DNA from 2 places in the Ideonella sp. BN130291 genome. Region 2 is predicted to be linked to the other one. Evidence: predicted binding sites of a transcription regulator. Region 2 holds the regulator's gene; the other holds the start of a gene.
The links. The regulator NrdR, encoded in region 2, represses ribonucleotide reductase genes. The targets are predictions, from matches to a motif close to CACNANATNTNGTG.
Positions count from the first base shown of each region.

Region 1 (7,508 bases), on a different contig from region 2:
GGCACGCGAGGAGCTCACCGCACGCGGCACCCTGCAGCTGGCGCGCCAGCAGGCGCAGCTGAACCGGCTGGTGATCGAGCAGATGCAGGACGGCGTGATGGTGGTGGACCGGCGCGGCCGCGTGCGCACTGCCAACCCGGCGGCCCGCCTGCTGCTGGGTGCCCACAGCATGTGCCGGCCGGCGCCCTTCGTGCTGCAGGAGACGCTGGCCTGGAATGCCTTGACTGAAGCGGTGCAGCGCGCCTTCACCGAAGGCAGCTGGCCCGAGGCCGGGCGCGAAGTGGTGCTGCCGTTCGAGCCGGGCTTGTCGCGCACGCTGGTGGTTCGCGTGCGTTTTACCCGCCGCCTGCCCACGCCGGCCGACGCGGTGGACAACCCTGAGGCGCAAGGCGGCGAGGAGCTGTGTGTGCTGTTCCTGGAGGACCTGCGCAGCGTGCAGGGCCGCACGCGCCAGGAAAAGCTCGCTGCCATGGGCCGCGTGTCGGCCGGCATCGCGCACGAGATCCGCAACCCGCTGGCGGCGATCTCCCAGGCCAACGCCCTGCTGGAAGAGGACGCACTCACGCCCGACCAGCACCGGCTTACCCGCATGGTGGCGGAGAACGCCGAACGCCTGAAGCGCATCGTCGACGACGTGATGGAGGTGGCGCCCGGCACGCCGCCCAGCGCGCGCGTGATCGATGCCACCGCCGAAGTGGCCAAGGTGTGCAGCGAGTGGGCACGCACCGTGCACCTGCCGCTGGGCGAAGGCAGCCGGCTGCGCGTGAAACTGCCGCGCGAGCCGGTGGGCGTGGCCTTCGAGCCCGACCACCTGCGCCGTGTGCTGATCAACCTGCTGGACAACGCCCGCCGGCACGCCAGCGAGAACCCCGGCGCGATCGTGCTGCGCCTGCGCGCCGACAATGAACACGCCGCCACGCTGTCGGTGGCCAGCGACGGCGCGCCGATACCGCCCGAGGTGGAGCGGCATCTGTTCGAGCCGTTCTTCTCCACCCGCAGCCGGGGCACCGGGCTCGGCTTGTATATTTGCAAGGAGTTGTGCGAGCGCTATGGCGCCACCATCGACTACCGCCCCGGCGCCGTGCAGGATGCGCACCGCAATGTCTTCCTGGTGGTCATGAAACGCGGCGCCCTCCTGCTGCCCGAACAGAGCCCTCTGCCATGAACTCCCCCTCGCACTTCAGCCTGCTGGTCGTCGACGACGAGCCGGACCTGCGCACGCTCTACGAACTGACCCTGCTGCGCGAAGGCTACGACGTGGAGACCGCCGGCTCGGTGGACGAGGCCTGGCTGCACCTGAAGGACCGCACCTACAGCGCCGTCATCACCGACATGCGCCTGCCCGACGGCACCGGGCTGGACCTGCTCAAGCGCCTGGAGCAGAGCGCGCGCCGCGAAAAGGCGATCGTGATCACCGCCTACGGCTCGTCCGAGAACGCGGTGGAGGCGCTCAAGGCGGGCGCCTACGACTACCTCACCAAGCCGGTGGACCTGCGCCAGTTCCGCGCCGTGGTGGCGTCCGCGCTCGGGCGTGCGCCGCAGACCTCGCCCACGGTGGTGCCGGCCAGCCTGCCGTCGGAAACCGGGGCGCCGGCCAAACCGGCCGCCGAGCGGGCCCCCTCGGCCCCCCTGCCCGAACCGCCCGCCGCGCCGGCCGGTCCGTCCAGCGTGACCTTGCGCCGCCTGGTGGGCCAGTCGGGTGCCATGCAGCAGGTGCGCGGCCTGGTCGAGAAGGTGGCGCGCAGCATGGCGCCGGTGCTGGTGCAGGGCGAGTCGGGCACCGGCAAGGAGCTGGTGGCACGCTCCATCCATGAAGTGAGCCCGCGTGCGGCGCACCCGTTCATCGCGGTGAACTGCGGCGCCATCCCCGAGCAGCTGCTGGAGGCGGAGTTTTTCGGCTACCGCAAGGGCGCCTTCACCGGCGCTGCGGACGACCGCGAAGGCTTCTTCCAGGCGGCCCAGGGCGGCACCCTGTTCCTCGACGAGATCGGCGACCTGCCGCTGTCCATGCAGAGCAAGCTGCTGCGGGCGATCCAGGAGCGCTCGGTGCGCGCGATCGGCGCGATGAACGAGGTGCCGGTGAACGTGCGCATCCTCAGCGCCACGCACAAGGACCTGGCCGCCGAGGTGCAGGCCGGCCGCTTCCGGCAGGACCTGTACTACCGCCTCAACGTCATCCAGATCCGCGTGCCGCCGCTGCGCGAGCGCAGCGAGGACCTGCCCGCCATCTGCCAGGCGGTGCTGGAGCGCATCGCGCGCGACGCCGGCGTGTGGCCGCCCCCGGTGCTGTCGCGCGATGCGCTGCTGCACCTGTCGCACTACAGCTTTCCCGGCAACGTGCGCGAGCTCGAGAACCTGCTGCACCGGGCGGTGGCCCTGTCCGGTGGCGAGGTGATCGAGCGGGTGGACCTGGGCCTGCCGGAAGACTCGTTCGCCGACACCGAGGTGGTCGACCTCGACATCCTCACCGACAGCGGCGAATCGGCGTACTCGCCGCCCACGCCCGCGCCTGTGGCGGCGAATGCGCCGCCGCCGCTGCCCAGCGACCTGGTGGCCTACCTGGACGACGTGGAGCGCGACATCCTCGTGCGCGCGCTGGAGCGATATCGCTTCAACCGCACGGCTGCCGGTGCCAGCCTGGGTTTGTCATTGCGCCAGATGCGCTACCGCATGGCCCGCCTGGGCATCAACGTGGCCGACCACGTGGGCGAGCGGCTCGACGGGCTGTGAACCCGGGCGTGGCCGACTGGCACGACGGCTGGTGGCGCGGCGCTCGCGCCTGCGCCTCGCCCAACTTCGGCCCGCGGCCGGAGAGCACGCCGATCGACCTGGTGGTGCTGCACTCGATCAGCCTGCCACCCGGGGTGTACGGCGGCGACGAGATCGAGCGGCTGTTCACCAACCGGCTCGACTGGGAGGCCCATCCGTACTTCCAGCAGATCCGCGGGCTGCAGGTGTCGGCCCATTTTCTGGTGCGGCGCGATGGCCAGACCGTGCAGTTCGTGTCCTGCGATGCACGCGCCTGGCACGCCGGCCGCTCGCAGTGGCAGGGGCGCGACAACTGCAACGATTTCTCCATCGGCATCGAGCTGGAAGGGCTGGAGGGCGAAACCTTCCATCCGGCCCAGTACACCGCCCTGGTGCCGTTGCTGCGGGCCGTGGCCGCCCGCTACCCGGTGCGCCATGTCGTGGGCCACGAGCACGTGGCGGCCGGCCGCAAGATCGACCCGGGCCCGGGCTTCGACTGGGCCGCGCTGCAAGCCGCACTCGGCTGGGACGACGCCCGGTTTCCGGCGCGCGCCTAAGCCAAAAAAAGCCGACAAAAGCAAGCGCCGCCCGCCGGCGCGCTGGGTCTTCACACGATTGTTCAATCGGGAAAGCCCGCATGGGGTACGCTATAGGTAGTGCTTAAAGTGCTGTGCCGACACCAGATGTAGTGCCTGAGCGAATCCAAACGATCCACGTGCACTCCACCGAATCTCCACAGGCTTTTCCACAATCGCCCGATCCGCGCAACGAACGCGGCCACGGGTGGCGGTGCTCAGGGCACCGCCTTCACAACACACAGATCTCCAACATCCACCTCGCCCAGGCCGCGCCGCGTCGCCGCCTGGCGGGTTGACTGCTTCATGAGAAGGGCCCCTATGCAAACTGTCGTCACCCGTTCTTCCGAGTCGTCCGCGCCCCAAGCCGTGGCAGCCGCTGCCTCGGCGCCTGCCACGGCATCGGCCTACCAGGGCTACCAGATCATCCGTCGCAACGGCGCGGTGGTGTCCTTCGAGCCGAACAAGATCGCGGTGGCGCTGATGAAGGCCTTCCTCGCGGTGCACGGCACCCAGGGCGCGGCCTCGGCCAGCGTGCGCGAGACGGTGGACGGCCTGACCGAGAGCGTGGTGCGTGCGCTGCTGCGTTCGCGTCCGGGCGGCGGCACCTTCCATATCGAGGACGTGCAGGACCAGGTCGAGCTCGGCCTGATGCGCGGCGGCCACCATGAAGTGGCACGCGCCTACGTGCTCTACCGCGAGCGCCGTGCGCAGGAGCGGGCCAAGCAGGGCGAGACCCCGGCCGCTGCGGAACCGCAGCTGTTCGTGCTGGACGCCGGCGTGCGCGTGCCGCTGGATTCGGCCAAGCTGCAGATGCTGATCGAGTCGGCCTGCGCCGACCTGGGCGCCGACGTGAAGCCGGAGCCCATCCTCGCCGAGACGCGCCGCAACCTGTATGACGGCGTGCCGATCGACGAGGTGTACAAGGCCGCCATCCTGGCCGCCCGCACGCTGATCGAGAAGGACCCGGGCTACACGCGCGCCACGGCACGCCTGTTGCTCCACACGATCCGCCGGGAAATCCTCGGCGAGGAAGTGATGCAGGCGGACATGCAGGCCCGTTATGCGGACTACTTCCCCGGCTTCATCAAGAAGGGCGTGGACGCGGAACTGCTGGACGAGAAGCTGCTGCAGTTCGACCTGGCCAAGCTGGGCGCTGCGCTCAACGCCAGCCGCGACCTGCAGTTCGACTACCTCGGCCTGCAGACGCTGTACGACCGCTATTTCCTGCATGTGCGCGACCACCGCATCGAGATGCCGCAGGCCTTCTTCATGCGCGTGGCCATGGGCTTGGCGCTGAACGAGATCGACCGCGAAGCGCGTGCGATCGAGTTCTACGAAGTGCTGAGCAGCTTCGATTTCATGAGCAGCACGCCCACGCTGTTCAATGCCGGCACGCGGCGCTCGCAGCTGTCCAGCTGCTACCTCACCACGGTGGCCGACGACCTGGACGGCATCTATGAAGCGCTGAAGGAAAACGCGCTGCTTTCCAAGTTCGCCGGCGGCCTGGGCAACGACTGGACCCGCGTGCGTGCGCTCGGCTCGCACATCAAGGGCACCAACGGCAAGAGCCAGGGCGTGGTGCCGTTCCTCAAGGTGGTGAACGACACCGCCGTGGCGGTCAACCAGGGTGGCAAGCGCAAGGGCGCGGTGTGCGCCTACCTGGAAGCCTGGCACCTGGACATCGAGGAGTTCCTCGAGCTGCGCAAGAACACCGGCGACGACCGCCGGCGCACCCACGACATGAACACCGCGAACTGGATTCCGGACCTGTTCATGAAGCGGGTGCACGAAGGTGGCGACTGGACCCTGTTCTCGCCCAGCACCTGCCCGGACCTGCACGACAAGTTCGGCACCGCCTTCGAGGAGGCCTACACCGCCTACGAGGCCAAGGTCGACCGCGGCGAGATCAAGCTCTTCAAGCGCATGCCGGCCAAGGACCTGTGGCGCAAGATGCTGTCGATGCTGTTCGAGACCGGCCATCCCTGGATCACCTTCAAGGACGCCTGCAATGTGCGCAGCCCCCAGCAGCATGCGGGCGTGGTGCACAGCAGCAACCTCTGCACCGAGATCACGCTGAACACCAGCGACACCGAAATCGCGGTCTGCAACCTGGGCTCGGTCAATCTCGCGCAGCACATCTTGGACGGCGCGATCGACCATGCCAAGCTGAAGAAGACGGTCGCCACCGCGATGCGGATGCTCGACAACGTGATCGACATCAACTACTACGCGGTGAAGAAGGCGCGCGATTCCAACCTGCGCCACCGCCCGGTGGGGCTGGGCATCATGGGCTTCCAGGATTGCCTGTACCAGCTGCGCACGCCCTACGCCAGCGAGGCGGCGGTCGAGTTCGCTGACCGCTCGATGGAAGCGGTGTGCTACTACGCCTACTGGGCCTCCACCGAGCTGGCGGCCGAGCGCGGCCGCTACTCCAGCTACCGCGGCTCGCTGTGGGACCGGGGCATCCTGCCGATCGACTCGCTGGACCTGCTGGCCCAGGCGCGCGGCGGCTACGTGGAAGTGGACCGCTCGACGAGCCTGGACTGGGACGCGCTGCGTTCGCGGGTGCAGGAGCACGGCATGCGCAACTCCAACTGCGTGGCCATCGCGCCCACCGCCACCATCTCCAACATCATCGGCGTGGATGCGTCGATCGAGCCGTGCTTCGGCAACCTCTCGGTCAAGAGCAACCTGTCGGGCGAGTTCACCGTCATCAACGAGTACCTGGTGCGCGACCTCAAGAAGTTCGGCCTGTGGGACGACGTGATGGTGATGGACCTCAAGCACTTCGACGGTTCGCTGCGCCGCATCGACCGTGTGCCGGAAGAGCTGAAGGCCTTGTACGCCACCGCGTTCGAGGTGGAAACCCAGTGGCTGGTGGAAGCGGCGGCGCGGCGCCAGAAGTGGATCGACCAGGCGCAGAGCCTGAACATCTACATGGCGGGTGCCTCGGGCAAGAAGCTCGACGAGACCTACAAGCTCGCCTGGCTGCGTGGCCTGAAGACCACCTACTACCTGCGCACCATGGGTGCCACGCACGCCGAGAAGTCCACGGTGAAAGCGGGCGCGATGAACGCGGTGAGTTCGGGTGGTGGCGTGTCCGCGCTCGATGCAGTGGCCGCACAAGCGCAAGCGCAAATGGTGCAGGCAGCGGACGCCGCACCGGCCACCGACATCAAGTTCTGCGCGATCGACGACCCCACGTGCGAAGCGTGTCAGTGATCGCTGTCGGCGCATCGTCGATGCGCTGAATGCGGCTCGCATCGCAACGAGGAAATGCGATGCGAGGCCGCAACAACGACATCGCGTTGATGTCAAGAAGTGCTTGGTGTTTGCACACAACACTCCGATAATTCACAACATTAGGAAGTACACACATGCTGGTCTGGGACGACGAAGTCAAACCGACGACTCCATCAAACAGCACCGCGCCTCAAGCATCACGTGACGCGCGGGCCGCGACCCCGTCGCCGCTTCCGACGCAGGTTGCAGCGCAGCCCGCTCTCCAGTCCGCCGTCCCCGCACGGCCCGCCGCTCCGGCCGCCATCCCCACGCCGCCCGTCATTGCCAAGCCGATGCAGTCGCAGCCCACGCGCCGCGTGAACATGGCCGACAAGCGCATCATCAACGGCGCCACCGACGTGAACCAGCTGGTGCCGTTCAAGTACAAGTGGGCCTGGGAAAAGTACCTCGCCACCTGCGCCAACCACTGGATGCCGCAAGAGGTGAACATGTCGCGCGACATCGCGACCTGGAAGGACCCGAACGGCCTGAGCGAAGACGAGCGCCGCATCATCAAGCGCAACCTCGGCTTCTTCGTCACCGCCGATTCGCTGGCCGCCAACAACATCGTGCTGGGCACCTACCGCCACATCACGGCGCCGGAGTGCCGCCAGTTCCTGCTGCGCCAGGCCTTCGAAGAAGCGATCCACACCCACGCCTACCAGTACATCGTGGAGTCGCTGGGTCTCGACGAGAGCGAGATCTTCAACGCGTACCACGAGGTCGCCTCCATCCGCGAGAAGGACGAGTTCCTGATCCCGTTCATCGACGCGATCATGGATCCGCACTTCCACACCGGCACGCCGCAAGCCGACCAGACCCTGCTCAAGAGCCTGATCGTCTTCGCTTGCCTGATGGAAGGCCTGTTCTTCTACGTCGGCTTCACGCAGATCCTGGCAC
Region 1 is NZ_JAZARE010000001.1:361,969-369,476, reverse strand. It holds gene VPH43_RS01730 (two-component system sensor histidine kinase NtrB) at 1-1,165, shown strand, start outside; gene VPH43_RS01725 (sigma-54-dependent transcriptional regulator) at 1,162-2,730, shown strand; gene ampD (1,6-anhydro-N-acetylmuramyl-L-alanine amidase AmpD) at 2,739-3,305, shown strand; gene VPH43_RS01715 (ribonucleoside-diphosphate reductase subunit alpha) at 3,645-6,548, shown strand; gene VPH43_RS01710 (ribonucleotide-diphosphate reductase subunit beta) at 6,704-7,508, shown strand, end outside.
Region 1: a site for NrdR is predicted at 3,426-3,439, ahead of VPH43_RS01715 (ribonucleoside-diphosphate reductase subunit alpha). Genes of this name have one in related genera too.

Region 2 (7,508 bases):
AGGTCGACATCACCGGCCTCGAGCACGACCTCCTGGCACGGCGGTTGCCGCACGATCGCCGGCTTCATGTCCCACAAGGCCTTGGCCATCTGTAACAGCTTGCCGGCGTCCTTCAGGCCGCGTGGTGGCTGGGGCTCTTTCAGGTTGGCCAGGAGCTGACCCACGTCTCGCAAATCGCCCAGGTCTTGCGCACCCATGCCCCGGGCCACTCGTTCAGGGGTGCCAAAAAGGTTGGCCAGGACCGGGAATTTGTAACCGGCGGGCTGTTCGAAGAGCAAGGCTGGTCCCCCTGCCTGGAGGACCCGATCTGCCAGCGCGGTCATCTCCAGGCGCGGAGATACCGGCTGTAGCACGCGTTTGAGCTCACCAGCTGCCTCCAACTGGTGAACGAACTCACGGAGGTCGCGATACTTCATACACAAAAGAAATAACAACGCGTTTGCATATCCTTGACTGGTTATGAAACAGCTTCCTAGAATTCGGGCGTTCCTGATCCAGATCAGGGTTAACCCGCGCCCCGCCCACCAAGGGATGGATCAGGGCGCCACGCTGCCAACGAGGCCGCCGCCCCACACCGTGTGTTCTTGCCGGTGTTCTGGAGGCTCCGGCCGATTATCAACGTCGCTGTAGGCGATGCCCGGCTCGATGAGCCGCTGGTCTGCGTCGGATGGCGACGACGAAAGGAGTGACATGACAGCGCTAGGTTTGATCCGTTCGCTGCCCCAGGCATGTGGACGTTCCGCCGCGGTGTTCCTGCGCGATGTGGGACAAGGCCTGCTGGAGGTGAGCCACAACACCCTCGCCCTGGTGGGCCTGGCGGTGGTGGCGGTGCTGGTGTTCGCCGGCGGCCGCGCCGACGTGCGGGCCTCCGCCGAGCAGTACGCCTACCACTGGCTGCACGCCCGCCAGGAAGCCAAAGCCGAACGCGAAGGCAACCTGCTGGTCAGCCTGACCGAGCCCCAGGCGGTGTCGCGCGCCACGGCGGCCGATCCGCGTGAGCTCACCCGGCAGCAGGCGGCGGTGGCCACCTGGATCTCGCACCGCTACCGCGTCGCGCCCGAGCCGATCAGCCGCCTGGTGCAGGAGGCCTGGAGCGTGGGCCAGCGCGCCAGCCTGGACCCGACGCTCATCCTCGCCATCATGGCGGTGGAGAGCAGCTTCAACCCGTTTGCGCAGAGCTCGGTGGGCGCCCAGGGCCTGATGCAGGTGATGACCACCGTGCACGATGCCAAGTACGAAGGCTTCGGCGGCCGCCATGCCGCCTTCGACCCGGTCACCAACCTGCGAGTGGGCGTGCAGGTGCTGAAGGAATGCATCCAGCGCGCCGGTGGCCTGGAAGCCGGCCTGCGCTTCTACGTGGGCGCTGCCAACCTGGAAGACGACGGCGGTTATGTCTTCAAGGTGCTGGCCGAACAGAGCAACCTGAAGCGCGTGGCCAGTGGCCAGCGCGTGTCGCCGACCGCGCCTATGCCGGCCGCCCCGATTCCCACCACCGCACGCCCGGCGCCCGAGGCCGAGCCGCTGCCCGCCGCCGCGCCCAAGGAAGCCAGCGCGTCCACCGCGCAGCGGCTGGCGCTGCTGCACTGACCACCCGGCGAACGCCGCGCCTTCCGCTAAACTGGCAGGCCGCGCGACTGGCGATAGGGTTCCAACGCGAACCCGAGGTGACATAAGCACCGTGGAGCGCGGACGGCTGCCGCCAAGGCGCCGTTGCCCGCCGTTCGCCTGGGCAGCCCTCGGTCCGCCGCTTCACGCTGGCGGGCGATGGCCCTTCACCGTATGCGCCGGCGAGCCGCTTCCAGGCGTCTTGGGCGCAGTTTGAGAGGACTGCCATGTTCGACCGTTCCCAATCCACCGTTGCTTCCGTCGACCCGGAAATCTGGGCCGCGATCCAGGCCGAGAACCGCCGCCAGGAAGAGCACATCGAGCTCATCGCCAGCGAGAACTACACCTCGCCGGCCGTGATGCAAGCCCAGGGCTCGCAGCTCACCAACAAGTACGCCGAGGGCTATCCGGCCAAGCGCTACTACGGTGGCTGCGAGAACGTCGACATCGTCGAGCAGCTCGCGATCGACCGCTTGAAGCAGCTCTTCGGCGCGCAGTACGCCAACGTGCAGGCCAATTCCGGCTCACAGGCCAACCAGGCGGTGTTCTTCGGGCTGCTGCAGCCCGGCGACACCATCATGGGCATGAGCCTGGCCGAAGGCGGCCACCTCACGCACGGCATGTCGCTCAACATGAGCGGGAAGTGGTTCAAGGTGGTGAGCTACGGCCTGGACGCCAACGAAGCCATCGACTACGACGCCATGGAACGCCTGGCGCACGAGCACAAGCCCAAGCTCATCATCGCCGGCGCCTCGGCCTACAGCCTGCGCATCGACTTCGAGCGTTTTGCCAAGGTCGCCAAGGACATCGGCGCGTTCTTCATGGTGGACATGGCGCACTACGCCGGCCTGATCGCCGCGGGCGTGTACCCCAACCCGGTGCCGCACGCCGACGTGGTCACCTCCACCACCCACAAGAGCCTGCGCGGCCCGCGCGGCGGCATCATCCTGATGAACGACGAGGCCATCGCCAAGAAGATCAACAGCGCCATCTTCCCCGGCATCCAGGGCGGCCCGCTGATGCATGTGATCGCCGGCAAGGCCATCGCCTTCAAGGAAGCGCTGTCGCCCGAGTTCAAGGCCTACCAGCAGCAGGTGGTGAAGAACGCCGCCGTGCTGGCCGACACGCTCACCGAGCGCGGCCTGCGCATCGTGTCCGGGCGCACCGAAAGCCATGTGATGCTGGTCGACCTGCGGCCCAAGGGCCTGACCGGCAAGGAGGCCGAGGCCATCCTCGGCGCGGCCCACATGACGTGCAACAAAAACGGCATCCCCAACGACCCGCAGAAGCCGATGATCACCAGCGGCATCCGCCTGGGTTCGCCCGCGATGACGACGCGCGGTTTCAAGGAAGAACAGGCTCGCCAGACCGCGAACCTGATCGCCGACGTGCTGGACAAGCCGCACGACGAAGCGAACCTGGCCGCCGTGCGCGCCAAGGTGGCCGCGCTGACGCGCGACTTCCCTGTCTACAAGTAAGACCGGCGCCGCATGCGCTGCCCCTTCTGCAGCAATGAGGAAACCCAGGTCGTCGAGACCCGGGAATCCGATGAAGGCGACGTCATCCGGCGTCGCCGCCGCTGCCTGAAGTGCGACAAGCGCTTCACCACCTACGAGCGGCCCGAGATCGCGCTGCCGTCGGTGGTGAAGAAGGACGGCGCGCGGGTGGACTTCGACCGTGCCAAGCTGCGTGCCTCCATGCTGCTGGCGCTGCGCAAGCGGCCCGTCAGCGTGGAGCAGGTCGACGCGGCGCTGGAGCGCATCGAGGACAAGCTGCTCACCAGCGGCGCGCGTGAGGTGCCCTCCACCCGCCTGGGCGAGCACGTGATGCGTGAGCTCAAGCGCATGGACAAGGTGGCCTACGTGCGCTTTGCGTCCGTCTACCGTTCCTTCGAGGACGTGGACGAGTTCCGGCAGCTGATCCGGGACATCTGACCCCCCTCCTCCCTCCTTCGGGGGAGCAGCCCTTCACCCCTTTCAGTGGGTGCCGCATTCGCGGGGATTCGGCCCCCAAGGGGGAATGCCAACTCCATCACGCTTCCCTACAGTGCGCCTCGTTCAACGACAAGCACTCAGGGGGAACTCATGCAACACGCCGAGGGAGGCGTCACGCTCATAGAAGCGTGCGTGGTGGTGGTGATCTGCGCCGTGGTCGCCGCAGCGGCCGTGCCGTCGATGCGCGCGTTGATGGACCGCCAGACATTGCGCGGCAGCGCCGATGAACTGCGCACGGACCTGCACTACCTCCGCTCGGCCAGCATCAGCCGGGGCGAGCGCCTGTGGCTGGCCGTGCAGGCAGGCGCCGAAGGCAGCTGCTACCTCATCCACACCGGCCACCAGGGCGACTGCCGCTGCGACGCCAGCGGCCAGTCCACCTGCAACGACGGCGCCCAGGCGCTCAAGGCCGTGGGGTTCAAGCCCACCGGCCGTGTGCAGCTGCAGTCCACCAGCGCGGCGCTGGCCTTCGAGCCGGCGCGCGGCACCGTCACCCCCACCGCCACGCTGAAGCTGGTCAACACCGCCGGTGAGGCCGTGCACCAGGTGCTGAATGTCATGGGCCGGGTGCGCGCCTGCTCGCCGGGCGCCAAGGTGCCGGGCTACAAGGCCTGCTGAAGGGTGCCGCGATGACACACACCTTGCCCGCCCGCCGCGCGGTCCGCGGCTTCACCCTGGTCGAGCTCCTCATCGTCGTCACGATCGCCGGCGTGCTTGCCAGCGTGGCACTGCCTTCGTTTGCCGACGCCCTGCGGCGCGGTCGGCGTGCCGAGGCCGTGGCCGCGCTGATGCAGCTGCAGCTGGCGCAGGAACGCTGGCGTGCCGACCATCTGGACTATGGCGCCGACCTGCGCTCGCTGGGCCTGCCGGCCACCACGCCGACCGGCCTGTACACGCTGGCCATCACCGAGGCGGATGCCGAAGGGTATGTCGCCACTGCCACCGTGGCCGCCGGCCAGAGCGGCGACCGCAGCTGCCAGGTGCTCAAGCTGACGCAGGCGGGCGGCCGCGTGGTCTACAGCTCGATCGACGCGGCGAAGGTCGAGTCCACCTCGGGCACCAGCCGGTGCTGGAACCTGTGAGCCGCCACCAGCAAGGCGTGTCGCTGGTCGAGCTGATGGTCGGCATCGCCGTCGGGCTCTTCATCGTGGCCACCGCCTCTTTCGCCGTGAGCAACCAGCTCAACGACAACCGCAAGCTGGCACTGGAGGCGCAGGTCGAGCAGGACCTGCGCGCCGCAGCCGATCTGATCGCACGCGACCTCCGGCGTGCGGGCTACTGGCAGAACGCCGCGCTGCAGTTCGCGTCCTCCGGTTCGGCCACCAACCGGTACGCCGCCGTCACGGCAGCCGGCCAGAGCGCCAGCTACGCCTACTCGCAGGACGCGCCGGGCCATGACAACGACGTGCTCGACAGCAATGAGCAAAGCGGCGTCAAGCTCGACAGCGGCACGCTGAAGCTCCTGATGGGCGACGGCGGCTGGCAGGCGATCACCGACCCGGCGGTCGTGACCGTCACCGGCTTCAGGCTCACGATGAACACGCATGAGCTGTCGCTGGCCGCGTACTGCGATGCGCCTTGCCCGCCCTCCGGCACGCCGGCCACTTGCCCGCCGGTGCAGCAGGTGCGCGAGCTGCAGCTGCAGATCAACGGTACGGCCGCCAGCGATGCGCGCGTGACGCGGTCGCTGAACACGACCGTGCGCCTGCGCAACGACCGCGTGGTCGGCAGCTGCGGAGCCTGAGGCCATGGCCCGCCTATGCCCTGCGCGCCAGCAAGGCGCTGCCTCGTTGGTCGTCGTGATGCTGCTGCTGTTCACGATGATGCTCACGGCCGCCTACGCCAGCCGCTCGCTGGTGGTCGAGCAGAAGAATGCCGCCAACCAGCTGCGCGCCACGCAGGCACTGGAAGCCGCGGAGGCCGGCCTCGAGTGGGGCCTGGCGCAACTGAACGCGGGCCATGTGGACGAGCAGTGCAGCGCCACCGAGGCGAGTGGCAGCCTCTCCTTCCTGGAACGGGTGCTGCGGGTGGCCGACCGCGACAGCGGCCGCTTCGACGAGCATGCGGACGCCACACAGACCGGTGCGCCGGCCTGTGTGCGAGACCCGGCCGGCCAGTGGCAATGCACCTGCCCCAGCGCTGGCAGCCGCCGCCCCGGCGTGCAGCCCGGCACGCACGCGACACCCGCGTTCCAGTTGCACTTCCAGGGCGTTGCGCCGCCCGCAGGCGCGGCATCGGCGCCCAGCCTGGTGCAGATCACCGCGCAAGGCTGCGCCCGGGCGGGCGCATCCATGGCCTGTGAACCGAGCGCTGCCACCGATGTGGCCCTCGCCGTGGCCCAGGTGCAGGCGGCCTTGCTGCCCGCGCTCGCGACGCCGCCGGCCGCCACCTTGACCGCCAGCGGAAGCATCCGCACCGGCACCGCCGCGGTGGGCCTGTACAACACCGATGCTCGCGGCAGCGGCCTGGCCGTGCACGCAGGCGCCAGCGTGCAAGCGGAGGGCGCGCGGGTGGCCGGGCCGCCGGGTGCCATGTCGGCCGTGCTCGCCAACGACTCGGCCCTGGCCGCCCGGTCTTTCGAACGCCTGATGCTGTCGCACCTGGGCGTGCCGAAGGACAGCTATGGGCAGCTGCCGAGCGTGCGCACGCTCCAGTGCGCCGGCGATTGCACGGCCGCGGTGCAAGCGGCAGTGCGGTCCGGCATTCGACAGTTGTGGATCGTCGGCGATGCCACGCTCGCCGACGTCGAACTGGGGACCACCGCCGCGCCGGTCGTGCTGGTGGTCGATGGTCGCCTCAGCCTGAGCGCCGGCGTGCGCATCACCGGCTTCATGCTGGCCCGCTCGCTGCAATGGGACCACGGCGCCAGTGGCAGCGCCTGGCTGCGCGGCGCCGCCATGGTGGCCGGCGATGCGCAGCTGTCCGGCACACCGGACCTGATGTACGACGCGGCGGTGCTGCACACGCTCAACCGCCTCACCGGCAGCTTCGTCAAGGTGCCGGGCAGCTGGAAGGACGCTTCATGAGAACCGCACGGTCGGCCCAGCGCGGCATGTCGCTGGTGGAGGCGCTGGTGGCGTTTGCCATCAGCTCGGTCGGGCTGCTCGCCATGGTGGGCACCCAGACGGCGCTTCGCCAGAGCGGCGACACCGTGCGCCAGCGCGCCGAGGCGGTGCGGCTCGCGCAAGGCGAGATGGAACGCCTGCGCGCGCTGGCACCGGCCGAGCTGGCCGGCGCGACCGACACCACATCGGCCACACAGCAGTCGAACACCCGCTTCGTGATCGAAAGAACCGTGGCACCGCAGCCCGACGCCGCCTACGTGGCCGCGTCGGTGCGCGTACGCTGGACCGACCGGCGAGGAGAGTCCGCAAGCCTGGGGCTGGACAGCGTCATCGCCGCCATCGACCCGGTGTTGTCGGGCCGGCTTTTCACACCCGCTGCCGCCAGCGCCTACACCGCCCCGCTGGGGCGCTCGGCCGCCATTCCGCTGCAGGCCACTGACCTGGGTGACGGCCGCAGCGCCTTCACACCACCGGGTGCCGCGGGCTTTGTTTGGGTCTTCAACAACCAGAGCGGGCAGGTGACCGACATCTGCGCCGTGCCGCCAGGCACCACCGTTTCGGCCGCCACCCTCACCCAGTGCAGCACCACTCACGCGCTCCTGTTGAGCGGCGCCGTGCGTTTTGCGACCGGCGCCACCGCGAGCGCAGCGGACGCCGAGCGACCCGGCAGCGCGGCGCTCAACCTCGACATGCAGCTCACGCTGCGCCACGCCGACGGAACACCCACATCCGCCACCTGCGTGGACGACGCCGCCGGCGCCACCACGCGCAGCGTCGTCGCCTACCACTGCCTGGTGACCGTGAGCGCCGGCAGCCCTGGCTGGTCGGGCCGGCTCGACGTGCT
Region 2 is NZ_JAZARE010000008.1:275,568-283,075, reverse strand. It holds gene VPH43_RS18810 (UbiD family decarboxylase) at 1-416, opposite strand, end outside; gene VPH43_RS18805 (lytic transglycosylase domain-containing protein) at 691-1,587, shown strand; ZMP/ZTP riboswitch at 1,621-1,738, shown strand; gene glyA (serine hydroxymethyltransferase) at 1,833-3,083, shown strand; gene nrdR (transcriptional regulator NrdR) at 3,096-3,539, shown strand; gene VPH43_RS18790 (GspH/FimT family pseudopilin) at 3,690-4,217, shown strand; gene VPH43_RS18785 (type IV pilin protein) at 4,229-4,681, shown strand; gene VPH43_RS18780 (PilW family protein) at 4,678-5,343, shown strand; gene VPH43_RS18775 (pilus assembly PilX family protein) at 5,348-6,625, shown strand; gene VPH43_RS18770 (prepilin-type N-terminal cleavage/methylation domain-containing protein) at 6,622-7,508, shown strand, end outside.